3 regions of the Pantoea agglomerans genome follow, and region 2 is predicted to be linked to each of the others. Evidence: predicted binding sites of a transcription regulator. Region 2 holds the regulator's gene; each other region holds the start of a gene.
The links. The regulator Fur, encoded in region 2, represses iron uptake genes when iron is present. The targets are predictions, from matches to a motif close to ATAATAATGAGAACNACTATCAA.
Positions count from the first base shown of each region.

Region 1 (3,279 bases), 430 kb from region 2:
ACCGTGGTGTAACCCGCGACGTCGAAGTTCTGATTGTTCTGCGTGCCGGTGCTGTAAAGCCCTTTGCTTTCACCAACGTAGCGCACCCCTGCGCCGACGGAGACCCCAGAGAGCGCGGTCTCGTGGAAGGTGTAATCCGCCCACAGCGACGCCATATGCTTCGGCACCTCCACCGGCGTGCGGCCTTTCAGCAGCGTGTCGTGGGTATATTCTGCGTCGGTGTAGGTGTAGGCGGCCGTCAGGTTAATATTGGCGTTCACCGCCGCTTTGGCTTCCAGCTCCACGCCGCGCGAGCGAATTTCGCCGCTCTGCACGCTGGCGAATGGATGATTTACCGTATCTGGGTCGGCGGTCAGATTTTTGGTTTTGGTCAGCTGATAGAGCGCGGCGGTCAGGGTGATCGGACGATCTTTCGGCACATATTTCACGCCCGCCTCATACTGCTTAGCACGTGAAGGATCGAATGCCTGACCTTCATAAGTCGAACCGGAGTTAGGAATAAAGGCTTCGCTATAGCTGAAGTAAGGTGCAATGCCGTTATCAAATACGTAGTTCAGTCCACCGCGCCATGTAAAGGCCTGATCGTTCTGCCGACTTAACGTGCCGTTATAACGATCATATACCGATGTCATGGCGTAATCGTAGCGACCACCCAGTGTCAGCACCCAGCGGTTCCATTCCATTTGATCCTGCGCATAGAGTCCAGTCTGGCGCTGTTTATTGAGATGCTGGTAGGGATCGAAAGGAGTGAAACTGTCATCACCATACTGCGGAGCGACAGCGTTCAGGCTGCTGGCCGTACCAAACTGCGCATCGATATCGTTGCGGGTGCGCTGGAAGTCCACTCCCAGCAGCAGCGTATGATCCACCTCGCCGGTGGCGAATTTCGCCTGCGCCTGCGTATCGACGGCGAACTGATTCAGCCTCTCCTGCGACGTTGCGGAACCGCGCGTAATCGACTGCGTGGCGGCGTCGAAGCCGTTGCCGTAAATGCTGCGGTAGTCGGTGCGCAGATCGGCGTAGCGCAGGTTCTGACGCACCGCCCAGGTATCGTTAAAGCTGTGCTCGAAGCTGTAGCCCACCATTTTGGTGTTGCGTGAGATTTTGTTGCTCTCTTCGCCTTCGTCAAAGCTGGTCGGCAGCTTGTACTCGCTGCCGTCCGCGCGCGTAATCGGCACCACCGTGCCCTGACGCGGCAGCCAGCCGTAGTAGCCGGTTTCCGGCTCGTTCTGGAAATAGGTCAGCAGGTCGAAGCGGGTATTTGCGTCCGGACGCCAGCTGAACGACGGCGCGATGGTGTAGCGCTTCTCTTTGTTTTTATCCTGCTGCGCGTCAGCGCTGCGCGCCAGGCCGGTCAGACGATAGCTGTAGACGCCGTCGTCATCCAGCGCGCCGCCAAAATCGAATCCGGTGGAAAAGAGGTTGTCGCTGCCCATCTGAAACTGCACTTCGCGCAGGGTTTCCTGGGTCGGGCGCTTGCTTACCAGCGCCACTACCCCGCCGGGATTGCTTTTGCCGTAGAGCACCGAAACCGGGCCGCGCAGCAGCTCGGCGCGCTCAAGGAAGTAAGGATCGATAGCGAATTCGGAGTAGTTGTCGCCCTGCAGCTTCAGGCCGTCAAGATACTGGTTGGTATTGGTTTCGCTGAAGCCGCGAATCGACAGCGCGTCGATCACCTGCGAGCTGCCGCGGTTGCCGGTCAGCACGCCTGGCGTGTAGTTGAATGCCTCTTTTACCGTGGTTATCTGCCGCGTTTCCATCTCTTCACGCGTCACCACCGAAACCGACTGCGGGTTTTTCTCGATCGGCGTATCGGTTTTGGTGCCGGTGGCGCTCTTTTTCGCGGCGATGGTCGGCGCGGGGCCCCACGCGCTCTCCTGCGCCGCGCCGGACGCGGCGTCTGCCGATACTACCAGCGTCTCTTCAGCCAGCGCAGAGGCGCTTACTGAGCCAAAAATAACGGCAATGCTTAAAGCCAGAGGACGGCGCAAAAATGGGCCGCGCAGATAACAGGAAAACGTCGTTCGCGCATTCATAGTAGTGTCTCTTGAATAAAAGTATGGGCAGGCGAATGAAAACGAGAATGATTATTATGCCGAGTGGATTCTAGGCGAAACGCTTTACTTTCTGCAAGGGATAATCCCGCGCGCAGCGCCGTCTGGCGGCCCTTCGCGCAGTATTGATCAGGCACAAAAAAAGGGCGCCGTAGCGCCCTTTTTAATCGCCGAGTTAGTTGCCGCCGAACATATCTTTAATCCAGCCGGCAACGCCGTCGCTCTCTTTCTGCTGCTGCGGCTGCTGTTGCTGCTGCATCTGCTGCTGATTTTGCTGCTGGTTCTGCTGCTCCTGCAGCTGCTGCTGGTTCTGCTGCTCCTGCAGCTGCTGCTGTTGCTGCGCTGGAACAGCTGCTGTTGCTGCTGGCAGAGCGCGTCGGGATCGAGCGCCCACACCGGCAGCGAGCGCCAGGTGCTGCTGCCGTTGCCGCAGACGAAATTGCCGGCGGAATCGACGTTCATCATTGAGACATCTTCCGGCGGCGTCAGCACCAGCGGCATCGGTGCCTGGTTATCCAGATAGCGGCGGTAGATCTGCATCGCACCGCTGGCACCGTACAGCTTGCTGGGCTGGTTATTGTCGCGGCCCACCCAGGTAATAGCGACCTCTTTGCCGTCAACGCCGGCGAACCAGCTGTCGATCAGGTCGTTGGTGGTGCCGGTTTTGCCCGCCAGATGCGCTTTCGGATAGCGTGCGCCCAGCGCGCGTGCCGTACCGTGATCGGCCACCTGCTGCATGGTGTAGAGCGTCAGATAGGCGGCCTGCGCCGGCTCGACGCGCTGCGCCTGCGGGTAGCTCTGATAAAGCACGGTGCCATCTTCCGCAATCACCGAGCGCACCGCTGAGAGCGGCGCGCGGTTGCCGCCGCTGGCGATCGACTGGAACGCCTGCGCCACTTCGATCGGCGTCAGGTTAAGCGCGCCGAGCAGCATCGACGGCACCGGGTTGAGCTGATCTTTCGGCACGCCCAGTTTGGTCCAGGTATCCACCACCGCGTCGAGCCCCAGCGTCATGCCAAGGTTGACCGTCGGCACGTTCATGGAGTTGGTCAGCGCATCCACCAGCATCACTTTGCCGCTGAAGCGACGATCGTCGTTCATCGGTTTCCAGACGGTGCCGTTCGGCTGTTTCAGCGCGATCGGCTCATCGGCGATCCAGCTGTTGAGACGATAGGTGTTCGGCTGGCTGAGCGCGGTCAGATAGGTCGCCGGTTTCGCCAGCGAG
Region 1 covers NZ_CP083809.1:3,292,893-3,296,171, forward strand. Annotated here, with positions in the region: gene fhuA (ferrichrome porin FhuA) at 1-2,036, opposite strand, end outside; partial or broken gene mrcB (bifunctional glycosyl transferase/transpeptidase) at 2,230-3,279, opposite strand, start outside.
Region 1: a site for Fur is predicted at 2,072-2,094, ahead of fhuA (ferrichrome porin FhuA). Genes of this name have one in related genera too.

Region 2 (3,279 bases):
CGCCAGCGCAGTGAGGCTGCGCAGGTGATGCGCAGCCATATTAAAGAGGAAGGCGTTATCCAGTTTATTCTCAAGTCGTTCCAGGAGGGCGAATGGCGCTTTAACGTTCCGGCGCTATGGGAAAACTACGCTACACTCACTGGCTGGGAAGCGGTGCCCGCCTGGCCTCATCCCGCGCTCTTTATTCGCGGCGGCGACTCGCCCTATCTCGACAATCAGCATCGCGACGCGCTGCTGCGTCAGTTTCCCGCCGCCCATGCGCACGTGATCAGCGGTGCCGGCCACTGGGTACACGCTGAGAAACCTGATGCCGTATTGCGCAGCGTTCGTCGCTTTTTTGCGCTTTAAAAGCAAAAGCTTGCCGTTCGCGGTTTAGCATTGGCGTCATCACTTCCGCTGGAGTATGATGGCGCGCTAAATTTTGCCGCTGTGCGTTTTTTGCGGCGGCAATGGCCCATTTCTCGTTATAAGCGCGCCTGTTCGCGCCCCTAGTTTTACTAACCCATGGCAAAAGAAAACACTGATCGCACCACGCTGGATCTGTTTGCAAACGAGCGTCGGCCCGGCCGACCGAAAACCAGTCCGCTTTCGCGTGATGAACAGCTGCGCATCAATAAGCGCAATCAACTGAAACGTGACAAAGTGCGCGGGCTGCGTCGTGTCGAACTCAAAATGACCAGCGAAGCCGTGGACGCGCTAAACACCCTGGCTGAGCAGCGCAACATCAGCCGCAGCGAACTGATTGAACAGATGCTGCTGGCGCAACTCAAACTGGGCTGACGCGCGCAAAGCGCACGCAGAAGCAAATGGAGCGGCTTTTCGAGTTCCGCCCTTTTGCCCGCTCTGCTATCATTCGCTTAATTGTGCGCTCCGCGCATGCACTCATTATCAGGATTTAAGAGGTTATTTACCCCATGGCAATCGTAGGCATCTTCTTTGGCAGCGATACCGGCAACACCGAAAACATTGCAAAAATGATCCAGAAACAACTGGGCAAAGAGGTTGCGGAAGTACACGACATTGCCAAGAGCACGAAAGAAGATCTCGAGGCGTTCGATATCCTGCTGCTGGGCATTCCGACCTGGTACTACGGCGAAGCGCAGTGTGACTGGGACGACTTTTTCCCGACGCTGGAAGAGATCGATTTCAACGGCAAGCTGGTGGCGCTGTTTGGCTGCGGCGACCAGGAAGACTACGCAGAATATTTCTGCGACGCGATGGGCACCATTCGCGACATTATCGAGCCGAACGGCGCGGTGATCGTCGGCCACTGGCCAACCGAAGGCTACCACTTTGAAGCGTCTAAAGGCCTGGCAGACGACAAGCACTTCCTTGGCCTGGCTATCGATGAAGATCGTCAGCCGGAACTGACCAGCCAGCGCGTCGAAGCATGGGTGAAGCAGATTTACGATGAGCTGCAGCTGCAGGCGATCATCGAAGCCTGATTACCCACATACTCAATGTGGGCGCTGGCTCACATTGAGTTAATGGTTTTTCCTATAGAAATAATAGCTACAGCTTTTTAACTTTTATCTTCGATTCTGTACAATACCCACATCGGTTATCTGCTTATTTCTCCCGCGAGGTCAGGAAGTTAACGAAATGATAACGAACCTCCTGCATTTCTCCGCCCGGCGCCGTTACGCATCTTCTTACAGCCCGTGTTGATTTCAGGCGTTTACCTCGGTTTTCATTTTAAAACTTCACCTCTATAATGAGACGCAAATGAGAATAGATAACGAACGACATTCAAGGCAAGGCGCCTCAAGTAACCAGCAAAGTAACAGGACAATATCCGCATGACTGACAACAACACCGCATTAAAGAAGGCTGGCCTGAAAGTCACGCTGCCCAGACTTAAAATTCTGGAAGTGCTTCAGGAACCTCAGTGCCATCACGTCAGCGCGGAAGATCTTTATAAACGCCTGATTGATATGGGCGAAGAGATTGGTCTGGCTACCGTTTATCGCGTACTGAACCAGTTTGACGATGCGGGCATCGTGACGCGTCACAACTTCGAAGGCGGGAAATCGGTTTTCGAACTGACCCAGCAGCATCATCACGATCACCTGATCTGTCTGGACTGCGGCAAAGTCATCGAATTCAGCGACGAATCAATCGAAGCGCGCCAGCGGGATATCGCCACCCGCCACGGCATCAAGCTGACGAACCACAGTCTCTATCTCTACGGACACTGCGCGCTGGGCGATTGCCGCGAAGACGACACGCTCCACGATCAGTAAAGATGTGCTATGCAGTGATTTTAAAAGCCGGTATGCGTACCGGCTTTTTTTATGGCCGTCAGGCGACCAGCGTTTCGTGCAGGTAGCGCCAGCGGGGAATGGAGGTGGTGCAGTCGAGGATCGCCAGTGAGATGCGCGCCTGATCGCTGCCGTTCATCATCTGTAGCTCGCGGTACTGAATAGTGACTTCATCTTTACGCTGCGAGATCACCGCGTGCTCGCTGGTGGCAATGCGCATACCTTCACGGCGCCCCTGCAGCTGACGGAACAGATCTTCGGTCTGATTTAAATCGAGCAGCCTGCCCTGCGTCGTGACCATGCGGAAATCGGGATGGAAGTGCGAAAGCAGCAGATGGAAGGTATCATCCTCGCCGGATGGCTGGTTGAATATACGTTCGATTAACTGATGTAAAACCACCACGCTGTGTTTTGCTTCCTGACCAAGAGCTGTCATCTTTTTTCCTTTTTATGCCCGCATAGCCTCTTTAAAGAGCGAATAGCCTACCTGAAAAAAAGAAATTCACATCTGTAAATTGATTAATTTTCGTTAACTCAGATAATTGCCAGAGTGGTCCGACAAGCTTTAATCGTTTGTTACAGAACAATAAAACGCCCTTGCGCCGATTGCAGGTATAAAAAAGGGCGATTGCTCGCCCTGTAATGATTTTATCACGCCGTTAATGCAAAACCTTAATCGCCGATTTTTGCCCAGGTATCGCGCAGGCCAACGGTGCGGTTAAACACCAGCTGGTTTGGACGCGAATAGTGGCTGTCGGCGCAAAAGTAGCCTTCACGCTCAAACTGATAAGGCGCTTCCGGGCTGGCGTTCTGCAGGCCAGGCTCAACAAATCCCTGACGGATCTCCAGCGACTTCGGATTGATGGTGGTCAGGAAATCCTCTTCCGCGCCCGGATTCGGCACGCTAAACAGGCGATCGTAGAGGCGGAACTCTGCTGGCAGCGCATGGTCCGCTGAAACCCAGTGAATGACGCCCTTCACCTTGCGGCCATCTGCCGGATCTTTGCTCAGGGTATCA
Region 2 covers NZ_CP083809.1:2,861,440-2,864,718, forward strand. Annotated here, with positions in the region: gene ybfF (esterase) at 1-348, shown strand, start outside; gene ybfE (LexA regulated protein) at 505-780, shown strand; gene fldA (flavodoxin FldA) at 915-1,445, shown strand; gene fur (ferric iron uptake transcriptional regulator) at 1,800-2,243, shown strand; gene LB453_RS16465 (hypothetical protein) at 2,302-2,697, opposite strand; gene glnS (glutamine--tRNA ligase) at 2,934-3,279, opposite strand, start outside.

Region 3 (3,279 bases), 710 kb from region 2:
GACAGCCACTGCACCGCTTCGCCTTCATGCTCGCCAAACGCCATGTTCAGCGTATCCGCCTCCTGCATACCGGCGACGATCGCTTTGCTCAGCAGCGCGCCGTCCAGCTCGCCGCGCAGCTCGACAAAGTGCGCGACCGCATAGGCGTTAGTCTGCTGCGACAGCTGATCGGCCATCCAGATGCCGGGCTGCGCCGCCACCAGCGGCAGGATTTTCTGGTCGGTATGGTGTGGGTTCATCAGCGTCTCAGACATGGTCGCTCCGGTTGGTGGTCGGGTGGGCCGGGCGAATATCGCGCCAGTTCGCATTGAGCCAGCTCAGGCATTCCGCCTGCGGCTGCGGGCCGAAGAGGCTGCGCCAGCCAGCGGGCAGGGCGCGAAAAGCGGGCCAGAGGCTGTACTGCTGGCGATCGTTGATCAGCACAAGACAATCCTGCTGCGGATCGTCAAAGGGATTGGGTTGCATATCGGTCTCCTGCCCGCAACAGTCGGGCTAGCCAGGCGATTTAAAGAAGATGCTGCCACATTGCTTTCAGTCCATTGAGCAGGCCGCCGCGCCAGCAAAGCGCGTCGTGGCCGCCGTCGACCGGATGAAAAATGACCTGGTGCCCTGCGGCGCACAGGTCCTGCTGAAGCTGTTGGTTTGCTCTATAAATCAGCTGCTCGCGACGTCCCGCCTCCAGATAAAAGCGCGACGGCGTCTGACGGTAGTCGCCCTGCTGCAGCTGCTGGATCAGCCTGCCGTCAGGCTGGCCGCGTTCCGGCCACCAGAACGAGCCGGAAAGGCTGATAGCGCCGCCGAACTGGCGCGGCCAGTTAAGTGCGGCATAGACGGCCGACAGGCCGCCGAAGCTCTGTCCGCTTACCAGCGTCTCGGCGGCGCTGATGCGATGCGGCGCCCAGCCCTGCAGCTGCGGCAGTAGCTCTTCCTGCAGAGCCAGCCAGAAGTCGGGGTTGCAGGGGAGTTCGCGGCTGCGGTGTTCGCGATCGATGATGTCGATCATGACGTAGACCGCCGGCGGCAGCTCACCAGCGTCGGTAAGCTGCTGCAGCGGCCAGGCGATCGGCATGCTGTTGGCCCAGAACTGGCCGTCCAGCAGCAGCGCCAGCGGACGTTCGGTCGACTGCGCCTCGCCGGTGGCGTAGATCCACACCGAGCGGCAGTTGCCGAGGCGCGCGCTCTGCCAGATATGGTGCTGCAGCGGCAGGGCGGGGGCGCGGCCGCTATCAACCGCCTGCCAGACGCGCTGATCGGGTGCGCCCGGCAGATGCAGCGGCGAGACGTGCATGCCGCGCCCGCCCGCCCAGCCGCGTAGCGGATTGAGCGGATCCGCCTGCGCGGTGAGGAATTTTTCGCGCCACCAGGCGCGCAGGGTCGCCATATCCGGCTCGCCCGCGAAGGCGGCGGCATCGCTGTCGGGCATCAGGCAGTAGCTGCCGCGCCAGCTGGCTGGCAGCTGCGTGCGCCAGTACCAGACGTCGGTGCCAGGGATGCGGCTGAGAGAGCGGGGGGCGGCGCGCTGATGGTGATCGGTCACGCCGGTGATATTGATCCAGACGCGGCGCGTAGAGGAGGTGGTTTCACTTCCCTGCGGATCGCGCCAGAAAAAGGTGACGCCGCATTCGCCATCATCGGCGGGTTCGATAAGGGGAAGACCCTGCTGCTGTAATGTTCGCCACCAGGAGTCACTGCCGGTTTCGTTGGTTAACCACGTCATAGAGAGCTTATTTACTGGGCCAGAAGCGCGCAAAGCTGCACGGATGTTATGAAGAATACTATTGATAATTATTTGCATTTGCAATAGGGTGTTTCCCGCTCCAACATCGCGGAGCGCGCGCGTTCCGCCAGCCTCATCAGCCTGTGTTATCAGACGGATGTTCCGCAAAGGAGAGCCTGGGCGCGGCTGGAATGCTTGCTCGCAAGGAATGACTCTTTTACCGGCGCGCCTGCAGGAGACGATAAGGTTTTCGCAGGCAATCCAGGAACATAAAAAATGCCTACATTATCCCGTTTGTCATTAGCCATTCTCATTGAACTCGGTCTGGCCGCGACCAGCGCGCAGGCGGCCGACACCAGCACCTCTTCAGCGTCCGGCACCGTCGATACGCTGGTGGTAAGCGCGGCGCAGCAGAACCTGCAGGCGCCAGGCGTCTCCACCATTACCGCCGATGAAATTAAAAAGCGTCCGCCTGCGCGCGACGTATCGGAAATCATCCGCACCATGCCTGGCGTCAACCTCACCGGTAACTCCACCAGCGGCCAGCGCGGCAACAATCGGCAGATCGATATTCGCGGTATGGGGCCGGAAAATACCCTGATTCTGGTGGACGGCATGCCGGTTTCCAGCCGGAACTCGGTGCGTCTCGGCTGGCGCGGCGAACGGGATACGCGCGGCGACACCAACTGGGTGCCGCCAGAGATGATTGAGCGCATTGAGGTGATCCGCGGGCCGGCGGCGGTGCGCTACGGCAACGGCGCGGCGGGCGGCGTGGTGAATATCATCACCAAAAAATATGATGACCAGCAGTGGCACGGATCCTGGAACGCCTACTACAACGTGCCGGAGCATAAGGACGAGGGAGCCACGCGCCGCACCAACTTTAGCCTGGAAGGGCCGCTGGGGGATGACGTCAGCTTCCGTCTCTACGGCAACCTGGCGAAAACCCAGGCGGACGCTTACGACATCAACGAAGGCCATGCGGCGGATCGTACCGGCAGCTACGCCGGAAGCTATCCGGCCGGCCGTGAAGGGGTGGTCAACAAAGATATCAACGCTCTGCTGCGCTGGGCGTTCGCGCCGATGCAGGCGCTGGAGTTGCAGGCGGGCTATAGCCGTCAGGGCAACCTCTATGCTGGCGATACCCAGAACACCAATACCAGCGCGCTGGTAAAAAGCCTGTACGGCAAAGAGACTAACCGTCTCTACCGCCAGAACTTCGCGGTGAAGTGGACCGGCGCCTGGGATAACGGCGTCAGCACCAACACCTACGCGCGCTATGAGAACACGCGCAACTCGCGCATCAATGAAGGGCTGGCCGGCGGCACCGAAGGCATCTTCTCCAACAGCGGCTTCAATACCATTCAGCTGGACGATGTGCTGCTGCACAGCGAAATCAGCGTGCCGTTCGACCTGCTGGTGAACCAGACCGCCACCCTCGGCGTCGAGTGGAACCAGCAGCGCATGAAAGATCCCTCGTCGACCACCCAGGTTGCTTCTAACGGTTCGGTGCCGGGCATCGCCAGCAGCGGACGCAGCCCCTATTCGCAGGCGGAAATCTT
Region 3 covers NZ_CP083809.1:3,569,827-3,573,105, reverse strand. Annotated here, with positions in the region: gene LB453_RS19785 (enterobactin synthase subunit F) at 1-254, opposite strand, end outside; gene LB453_RS19780 (MbtH family protein) at 247-465, opposite strand; gene fes (enterochelin esterase) at 506-1,717, opposite strand; gene LB453_RS19770 (TonB-dependent siderophore receptor) at 1,994-3,279, shown strand, end outside.
Region 3: a site for Fur is predicted at 1,773-1,795, ahead of fes (enterochelin esterase). Genes of this name have one in related genera too.